DNA from 3 places in the Mycobacterium marseillense genome. Region 1 is predicted to be linked to each of the others. Evidence: predicted binding sites of a transcription regulator. Region 1 holds the regulator's gene; each other region holds the start of a gene.

What was found. Region 1 encodes LexA, which represses DNA repair genes until DNA is damaged. Its sites were predicted from a motif close to CGAACANNTGTTCG; they were not measured.
Region 2: cofD (2-phospho-L-lactate transferase) is a predicted target of LexA. The motif match lies at 1,021-1,034, and genes of this name have one in related genera.
Region 3: ruvC (crossover junction endodeoxyribonuclease RuvC) is a predicted target of LexA. The motif match lies at 2,060-2,073, and genes of this name have one in related genera.

The regions. Positions count from the first base shown of each region.
Region 1 is NZ_AP022584.1:2,049,079-2,052,350, forward strand. It holds gene nrdR (transcriptional regulator NrdR) at 1-77, opposite strand, end outside; gene G6N26_RS09060 (LysM peptidoglycan-binding domain-containing protein) at 229-723, opposite strand; gene lexA (transcriptional repressor LexA) at 1,026-1,739, shown strand; gene G6N26_RS09070 (sunset domain-containing protein) at 1,758-3,272, opposite strand, start outside.
Region 2 is NZ_AP022584.1:2,725,061-2,728,332, forward strand. It holds gene G6N26_RS12325 (metallopeptidase family protein) at 138-560, shown strand; gene G6N26_RS12330 (WhiB family transcriptional regulator) at 583-921, opposite strand; gene cofD (2-phospho-L-lactate transferase) at 1,311-2,312, shown strand; gene G6N26_RS12340 (coenzyme F420-0:L-glutamate ligase) at 2,309-3,272, shown strand, end outside.
Region 3 is NZ_AP022584.1:1,914,335-1,917,606, reverse strand. It holds gene G6N26_RS08250 (DUF350 domain-containing protein) at 1-304, opposite strand, end outside; gene G6N26_RS08245 (DUF4247 domain-containing protein) at 328-759, opposite strand; gene G6N26_RS08240 (DUF2617 family protein) at 756-1,271, opposite strand; gene G6N26_RS08235 (DUF4178 domain-containing protein) at 1,291-1,899, opposite strand; gene ruvC (crossover junction endodeoxyribonuclease RuvC) at 2,095-2,649, shown strand; gene ruvA (Holliday junction branch migration protein RuvA) at 2,646-3,245, shown strand; gene ruvB (Holliday junction branch migration DNA helicase RuvB) at 3,242-3,272, shown strand, end outside.

The DNA.
Region 1 (3,272 bases):
CGGATGGCCTGCCCCTCGTCGGTTTCGCGCGAGTCGATCACCCGGGAATCCGGATGACGGCAGAAGGGACAGTGCATGACCGCTCCTCACCGTGCCGACAACCAGGTAACGCAGAACTTTGAGCGTACCTGTGCGCTGACCTGCACGGCTAACGGAGCCGCCGTCCCCGGGCCGGGACCACGCCGGCCGGACACCTCACGAGCCGGAGCCGTTGGGGCACAACCGCTGTCAGCCGATCGGAGCGATCAGCGTTTGGCCGGCGACCAGTGTCGGCGAGTTCAGGTCGTTGAGCTCACGGATGCGGTCAGCCACCTCGGTGGCCGGCGCGTCGGGCGCCACGCGGTGAGCGACATCCTGCAGCGACTCCCCCGCGTCGACCCGCACGACGGCGAGCCGGTTCGGAACGGGCGCGGCCGCGTTTGTCGCGTCGCCGTTGAGGGCCTGCCCGACGTTCGCGACGAGACCCAGCCACAAGGTGATCGCCCCGGCGGCCAACGCCAGCCCAACCGTGGTCGCCCAGGTGACGACGCGCCTGCGGTGCGGAGCGACAGACATCGCGACCCCGGTGCCGTAGTAGCGTGTCGCCGCGCCCGCCGGCCGCGACGGGGCGGGCCTGCGGGAACGGGTCGCACCGTCCCTGCCGTACCGAACGCCCTGAACCGGTCCGTTGATCGGGCGCCGAAGACTGCTGGTACGCGGCGCAAGCGTGTGGATGACTGTCATCTGCGTTCCTCCGGTCAACTAGCTCTCGCTCGTGTGTTCGACTCTAATCGCTTGTGTGTTCGAAACCCGAACATTTGAGCGAAGCGTGTCGCACGAGCAAAACGCTAGATCACACCACCGACAACTCCGTCGGCCTCTACCACTGTCACAAGGCCCAAATACCCGGTCGCGGCAAGAGTTACACATTTGTGATTCGGCCGATGGCGGCGCTTTTCCGACCTTTTCCGACGGGCGGCGCCCGGGCGACACGCTAGTCGAACACATGTTTGATTCTTGTCGTCGGTGCGGCTACATTCAGTGGCATGGGCGACAGCAACGACATTTCCCCGAACGACGCTGGCCCGGCCGCGGCGGACGGCCGGCTGCACTCCGTGGATTCCGCGCTGACCGAACGGCAGCGCACCATCTTGAACGTCATTCGCGCCTCGGTGACCAGCCGCGGCTATCCCCCGAGCATCCGGGAGATCGGCGACGCCGTCGGGCTGACGTCGACGTCCTCGGTCGCGCACCAGCTGCGCACCCTGGAACGCAAGGGGTATTTGCGCCGCGACCCCAACCGCCCCCGGGCGGTCGACGTCCGCGGCGCCGACGACGACGTGGCCGCGCCTGCCACCGAGGTGGCCGGGTCGGATGCGTTGCCGGAACCCACGTTCGTCCCGGTTCTCGGACGAATCGCGGCCGGTGGACCGATCCTGGCCGAAGAAGCCGTCGAAGATGTGTTCCCGCTGCCGCGTGAGCTGGTCGGCGAAGGCACGCTGTTCCTGCTCAAAGTGGTGGGCGACTCGATGGTGGAGGCCGCGATCTGTGACGGCGACTGGGTGGTGGTGCGCCAGCAGAACGTCGCCGACAACGGTGACATCGTCGCGGCGATGCTCGATGGCGAGGCCACGGTCAAGACGTTCAAACGCGCCGGCGGTCAGGTGTGGCTGATGCCGCACAACCCGGCGTTCGACCCCATTCCGGGCAACGACGCGACCGTGCTGGGCAAGGTCGTGACGGTGATCCGCAAGGTCTGACGACCCGCGCGCGAACCGCTAGTCGGCCCTGGTGAATCCATTGGCCAAAGCGACCTCTTCGCTGGCCAACCAAATCTCGGGAAGCGTGTCCTGGTACAGGTCGCTGCCCGGCGTGTAGTACAGGCCGTACCGGGCGCTCGCCTTGATCGGGTAGCCATCGGGCGGCTGGTACGGGTCGTCGAGCGGCAGATGAATGGTCGGGCGCCCCTCCGGGCCCGCCAGCCCGTTGTCCGAGCCGTCTTCCTCATCCGCGGCGGCGTGCCGTCCGCCGGATCGCTGCGCGGCCCCGGCGACGAAGGCCCCGGCCGCGACGGCGCCGGTCTCGGCGGCCCCGGTCTCGGCGGCCCCGGACACGTCGGGCCCCGCGGCGACATCTGCGGGTTCGGGTTCGATGTCCGCATCCGGCACGGCGACGTCCGGATACTCGTCCTCGGGTGCCGCCGTTTCCAGGGCACCCGTCACGGCATCGGCGTCCGGCGGCGTGTGCGGGACGGCGACGTCGGGATACTCGTCCTCGGCGCCGTACTCCTCCTCCACGTAGTCGGCGTCCACATAATCGGCATCCACGTAATCGGCGTCGACGTAGGCGGCGTCATCCGCGGTCTCGGCCTCGGCGACCTCGGGAACGGCGTCGGTGTAGTCCGTGTAATCGGCTCCGGCATCGGAATAGTCGGCCTCCGACAGCATCTCCTCCGAGACCACGGGGATGGAGTCGGTGTCGATCGCGTCGGGATCTTCCTCTTCGACGCCGTATTCGCTCTCCGCCGGAACCTGACGCTGCCAGCTGACCCGCGCGGTGGACGCGGCGTCCGTCTGTTGCTCGGGTTCTTGCGGCCCGCCGAGCGCGAAATGCTCGGTCGCGAGGTCGGGGTCCTCCGGTCCCCACGGCGCGTCGGCCGCGTCATAGCCGCGCTCGGGCGCGTAGCCGGCCGCATCGTCGCGCTCCGCGCGGCGCCGGCGCCATCCGAACAGCACCCACGCCAACACCACCAGCAGCACCAGGACCGGAAGGACGGCCAACCACCACCACGAGTGCCAACCGAACTTGTTGGCGTGCGAGGGCGTGGCCGAATTGCTCGGCTGGTTCTGCCCCGACACCTGCAGGCCGCTCAACAGCGGCGCCAGGTTGGACGGATCCGTGGTGAACGTGTTCTTCGCCCGGTTCCACGAAATCTTGCCGCCGGTGAACTGCTGCGAGATCACGTCGCCGTCCACGGCCTGATCGCCGACCGGCGCCCCCAGCTTGCCTGTCGGGCCGCGAAGTTTGTCCCAGGCGGCCTTCATCGCCCCGCGCACGACGAACGCGCCGTGCTCGGCGGTGCGGAAGATCACCGGCTTGTCGGCGGCCGAGAAGGTGCAGATCCGGCTGGACGGACCGATTCCGCCGTCGGTCTCGTTGGTGACGGGGAAGCCGAGGCCGCTGCCGACGGGCCCGCCGAGCGACTCGTATTTGGCCAGGATGTCGGTCTCGAGCGCGTTCGCGCCGGTGGCCGGGGTGAAGAACACCTTGCCGCCGGCGTAGGTCTGGACGAT
Region 2 (3,272 bases), 680 kb from region 1:
CCGGACGGCCGCCGATGTGTAACCGTTACCATCGGCGCGTGGGCGATTCGCGCAGTTCCCCGCGAAGAGATCGGTTTTCGGACGGATCGGCTCCGCGCCGACCGGCCACCCATCGATTCTTCCGCAGGGGTCGCGAGATGCGCGGCCCGCTGCTGCCCCCCAGCGTGCCGGGGTGGCGCAGCCGCGCCGAGCGGTTCGACATGGCGGTGCTGGAGGCCTACGAACCCATCGAGCGGAGCTGGCAGGACCGGCTGGCCGACCTCGACGTGGCGGTCGATGAGATTCCCCGGATCGCGGCCAAGGATCCCGACAGTGTGCAGTGGCCGGCCGAGGTGATCGCGGACGGGCCGATCCCCCTGGCCCGGCTGATCCCGGCTGGCGTCGACATCCGCGGCAACTCCACGCGGGCGCGAATTGTCCTGTTCCGCAAGCCAATTGAGCGACGGGCGAAGGACACCGTCGAGCTCGGCGACTTGCTGCACGAAATCCTGGTGGCCCAGGTCGCCATCTATCTCGACGTTGAGCCGTCGGTCATCGATCCGACGATCGACGACGAATAGCTGACGTTGCGCGAAGCGCCTCTCAGATTATGCCGCGCTTGAGGCGGCGGCGCTCGCGTTCGGAGAGACCGCCCCAGATCCCGAAGCGCTCGTCATGCTCGAGGGCGTACTCGAGGCACTCGTGGCGCACCTCGCAGCCCAGGCAGATCTTCTTGGCCTCGCGGGTGGAGCCACCCTTTTCCGGGAAGAAGGCTTCCGGGTCGGTCTGGGCGCACAGCGCCCGGTCCTGCCATTGATCGGCGACGGGCGCCGGCAACGGCTCGGGCTCGAATGCGACTGGCGCATCGGGAACCACGGTCAAATGAGGCCGGGCGGGTTGGGCCGGCGGCAAGTCGATTGGGTTGTGCGGCGTGCTCGCCATTGCGCCTCGAAAAGTGTCGTATGACATACGGTCGTCCGCCTCCTCAGCTTGATTGAGAAAGAGTGATTGATTTCCCACTGTTCTGATGTACAGACAATTCGAACAAGTGATCGAATCTCGGTCTGCGACACCGGAGTCGGCCGGCCAACCGGGAAATGACACTGATGTGATTAGACACGGGTTGATCTGCCGGGTCAAGCACTTCGGCGCATTTCCATACCATCTCGTGATCGAATTTCGGCGTTTCTGTTGTTTTGGGCCGTCGGCGTGTTGATCACATAGCCCCCAACTTCCCCACAAGTGGTGGGGAGTCCCAACTTTGAGGCAGGCCCGATGGGCCCGTCCCCGCACGCTCGCCGGGCAGTACTGTCGTGCTGTGTGAGGCTCAAGTGAAGGTCACCGTCCTGGTCGGTGGGGTTGGCGGCGCCCGGTTCCTGCTGGGGATTCAACAGTTGTTCGGGCTGGGTCAATTTCACACGCAAGGGCGCCCAGACGCCGAGGCCGGCAGTCACGAGCTGACGGCGATCGTCAACATTGGCGATGACGCCTGGATCCACGGACTGCGAGTCTGCCCCGATTTGGACACCTGCATGTACACCTTAGGTGGAGGTGTCGACCCGGAGCGAGGGTGGGGTCACCGCGACGAAACCTGGCACGCCAAAGAGGAATTGGCGCGCTATGGCGTGCAGCCGGACTGGTTCGGACTCGGCGACCGCGACCTGGGCACCCATCTGGTGCGCACTCAAATGCTCAACGCCGGCTACCCGCTGTCTCAGATCACCGCGGCGCTGTGCGACCGATGGCAGCCGGGCGCGCGGCTGCTCCCCGTCACCGACGACCGCTGCGAGACGCACGTGGTGATAACCGATCCCGACGACGGCAGCCGGCGGGCCATCCACTTCCAGGAGTGGTGGGTGCGCTACCGCGCCCAGGTGCCCACCCACAGCTTCGCCTTCGTCGGCGCCGAAAAGGCAGCCGCCACAACTGAAGCCACAGCGGCCATCGCCGACGCCGACGTCATCCTGCTGGCCCCGTCGAACCCGGTCGTGAGCGTCGGCGCCATCCTGGCCGTGCCCGGCGTCCGCGGCGCCCTGCGGGCGGCGAAGGCCCCGGTCGTCGGCTACTCGCCGATCATCGGTGGAAAGCCGTTGCGCGGCATGGCCGATGCCTGCCTTTCCGTGATCGGTGTCGAGTCCACCGCCGAGGCCGTCGGCCGCCACTACGGCGCGCGCCGGGGCACCGGCATCCTGGACTGCTGGCTGGTCAGCGACGGCGACGACGCGGACATCGAGGGGGTCGCGGTGCGCTCGGTGCCGCTGGTGATGACCGACCCCAAGGCGACCGCCGAGATGGTCCGCGCCGGCCTGGAGCTCGCGGGATTGGCGCCATGACCTCCGCTCCGGGCGAGCACGGCACCGCCGCCGCGATCGAGATCCTGCCCGTCGCCGGGCTGCCCGAATTCCGGCCCGGCGACGACCTGGGCGCGGCCGTCGCCGCGGCGGCACCCTGGCTGCGTGACGGCGACGTCGTGGTGGTCACCAGCAAGGTGGTGTCCAAATGCGAGGGCCGGCTGGTGCCGGCGCCCCGCGACCCCGAGGAGCGCGATCGACTGCGGCGCAAGCTGGTCGACGACGAAGCCGTTCGGGTGCTGGCCCGCAAGGGCAAGACCCTGATCACCGAGAGCCGGATCGGGCTGGTGCAGGCCGCCGCGGGCGTGGACGGCTCCAACGTCGGGCGCGACGAGCTGGCGCTGCTGCCCGTCGACCCGGACGGCAGCGCGGCCACCCTGCGCGCCGCGCTGCGCGAGCGGCTCGGCGTCGAGGTCGCCGTGGTCATCACCGACACGATGGGCCGCGCCTGGCGCAACGGCCAGACCGACGCGGCGGTGGGCGCCGCGGGTCTGGCTGTGCTGCATGGCTATTCGGGCGCCGTCGACCAGCACGGCAACGAGTTGCTGGTCACCGAGGTCGCGATCGCCGACGAGATCGCCGCGGCCGCCGATCTGGTGAAGGGCAAATTGACCGCGATGCCGGTGGCGGTGGTGCGCGGCCTGTCCGTGACCGACGACGGTTCGACGGCCCGGCGGTTGTTGCGGCCCGGCCCCGAAGACCTGTTCTGGCTCGGCACCGCCGAGGCGATCGACCTGGGCCGCCGCGAGGCGCAGCTGCTGCGGCGATCGGTGCGCCAGTTCAGCGCCGAGCCCGTCCCGACCGATCTGGTGGAGGCGGCGATCGCCGAGGCCCTCACCGCGCCGGCGCCCCATCACACCCGCCCGGTGCGGTTCGTCTGGCTGCAGCACCCGGGCACCCGGGCCCGGCTGCTGGACCGCATGAAGGACAAGTGGCGGACCG
Region 3 (3,272 bases), 130 kb from region 1:
TCACGCCCATCAACCCATACACCGCCACGCCGAGTAGTCCCTGGCCCAGCTGGCTGTAGCTGTTGGCGATCGCGGTGATGATGACGACGGTCAGCGCGATGTACATCGCGCCCGCGACGATGACGGCGTTGGGGCGGCGGTCGATGAACACCAGCTGGCGCAGCTTTCCCGGGGTCAGCACGTCGACCACGTAGAACCCGACGAGCAGGACGGCCATGCCCACGACGAAGTACAGGATCGTCGCGACCGCGCCTTTCAGGACGGGATTGAGGTCGACGGTTCCGATGTCGACGGCGAGGTACATGGTTGTCTCCTTTTGTGGTGCCATCACTTGGTTCCGCCCGGGCCGCCGGGGCTGCCCCCGGAACCACCCGACGGGGAGCCGGGCGTGAATCCGGGACCGAGGAAGATGAACGCGCCGTGGCTGTAGCCGGCGCTCAGCGACTCGACGCGGATGCTGCACGGGTAGGTGCCGTCGGGCCCGACGATCACGATGTTGTTGGCATAACGCAGGTATTCGGTGTTGCCGTTGTCGGCGCGCGCCTCGGGTCGCGCATACGCGACGAGCGTGTCGGCCGTCTGCCGTGGGGATCCGGTGCACTGGTAGCGCGTGCCGTTCACGTCGTGCGCGTACTCGTGATAGTGGCCCGCGACGTATGACGCGATGTTCTTCTGCAGCAAGATGATTCCGATCAGCAGACACACCACGGCGCCCGCTGCCAGCAAGCCGGCGAGCACGAACAGGCGGGTCCGGCTCACGGTTGCCACCGGCTCGCCGTGTGAACCACGGTCCCGCCGGAGCCGGCCGGATGCCCCGGGTACAGATGCCAGGTCTGCCAACGCCATCCGGCGCCGTCGGGCTCGGCGGCCAGCACGGTCAGCGCGGCGTCGTCGCCCGGGAAGGTGCCGCCGAGCCAGCCGGCCCGTCGGGCGCAGCGGCCGCGCAGGTCGTGCGCGAGGCGGCGGAAGTCCGCCTCGCCGCGGGCGTCGGTGCGCGATCGCAGGCGGTAGCCGGGCACGTCGGTGCGCTCGGGCAGTTCGGCCCCGAGATTGCGTGCCGTGCAAGAGATTTCCTCGGAGAACCGCCCCGCGGCGTGCTCGACCGCAACGACGTGCGACGCGCCGAGCACCCCGAGCAGCAGCGCCCCCGCGCCGCCGGGATGATCCAGGCGGCAGGTGGCCAGCGGCGCGGGGACCGGCGCGTTGAGCGCGAGCCCCAGCCGCTCCCCGGATACGTCCGCCGGGCTCACGGCGAGCTGATGAAGAGGCACCGGCCTGACCTCGTGCGCGCTAGGCGGGGCTGGGCGGGGGCGCCGCGTACACGGTGAGTTCGCCGGGTGACACGGACTTGCCCGTCGACACCTCCCAGGGCATGTCCGCTGCCCAGCGCTCGAAGGAGAGCAGGACCGTCTCGTCCTCATTGGTGCAGTCGACGAATTCCATCTCACCGCCGGCCGGCAGCCCGGTGGTGCCTTCGGTCGTGTACGAGGCGCGGCCGCGTTCGGATTCGTGAAACATCAGGCCGTCGACGACGTAGGGGTCGCCGGGCCGCAGCGGCACATCCTTGCGAGTGACCCACATCGCCAGTTCCAGCCGCCCGTCGTCGTCCTCGACGCTGAACCAGATCGGCTGGTCGCCGCCCTCGAGCAGATGTTCCCACCAGACGAACGGCCCCTCGCGGAAGGTGACCGATCCGCGCACGATGTAGTCGGTGCCGCCGTAGCTGACGATGGCGCCGGGGCCGAGTTGGCGCGGGCCGAACTGCGGCATCGCGTCCGACGCGAGCGGATCCGGACGGCCGCGCTCGGCCGGTTGCTTGGGGCGCCGCAAAGCGATGACGAGCACCACGATGGACGCGATGAACAGCACGATGGCGAGAATGACCAGCAGAGAACCCACGCGAAGCCTCCCGTTGCCACACTGCTTGAGCGAACGTGGGCTAAAGCTAACAGCTTTTTCGTGGGTTCGGCGCTAACCTCGCGGCCCGGGAATCGGCCCGGAATCGGGGTAGCCGCCGCGTGTCGCACCCGGGACGCGTCGGTGCCGGCCGCTAGGGTATCGAACAGCTGTTCTATTACTAGGTGGGAGCGGGTAATGCGGGTGATGGGCGTCGACCCCGGCCTGACCCGGTGCGGGCTGTCGGTGGTCGAGAGCGGGCGGGGGCGCACCGTCGTCGCGCTCGACGTCGACGTGGTGCGCACGCCGTCGGACGCGCCGCTCGCCGAGCGGCTGCTGCAGATCAGCGACGCCGTCGAGCATTGGCTGGCCACGCATAAGCCCGACGTCGTGGCCGTCGAGCGCGTGTTCTCCCAGCTGAACGTGTCGACGGTGATGGGCACCGCCCAGGCCGGCGGCGTGGTCGCGCTGGCGGCGGCCAAGCGCGGCATCGACGTGCACTTCCACACCCCCAGCGAGGTCAAGGCCGCGGTCACCGGCAACGGCACGGCCAACAAGGCCCAGGTCACCGCGATGGTCACCAGAATCCTTGCGCTGCAAGCCAAACCGACGCCGGCGGACGCGGCCGACGCTCTCGCGCTGGCAATCTGTCATTGCTGGCGGGCGCCGATGATCGCCCGGATGGCGGCCGCCGAAGCGCTGGCCGCCGAGCAGCGGCAGAAGTATCAGGCCAAGCTGAAAGCCGCCCGATGATCGCCGCGGTGCGCGGCGAGGTGCTCGAGGTGGCGCTCGATCACGTGGTGATCGAGGCCGCCGGCGTCGGCTACCGGGTGAACGCGACGCCGTCGACGCTGTCGACGCTGCGGACCGGGACCGAGGCGCGGCTGATCACCGCGATGATCGTCCGCGAGGATTCGATGACGCTGTACGGCTTCACCGACACCGACACCCGCGACCTGTTTTTGACCCTGCTGTCGGTGTCAGGGGTGGGGCCGCGGCTGGCGATGGCGACCCTGGCCGTGCACGACGCCGGCGCGCTGCGGCAGGCGCTGCACGACAGCGACGTCACCGCGCTGACCCGGGTGCCCGGGATCGGCAAACGCAGCGCCGAACGGATGGTTCTGGAGCTGCGGGACAAGGTGGGCGTGGCCGGTGCCGGGGCGGCCCCCGCGGGCACGGCCGTCAACGGCCACGCGGTCCGCGGCCCGGTGGTGGAGGCCCTGGTCGGCCTTGGGTTCGCCGTCAAGCAGGCCGAGGAAGCCACCGACAAGGTACTGGCCGCCGAGCAGGACGCGACCACCTCCGGTGCGCTGCGCGCCGCCCTGTCACTGCTGGGTAAGTCCCGATGACCTCCACCGACGACGACTGGTCCGACC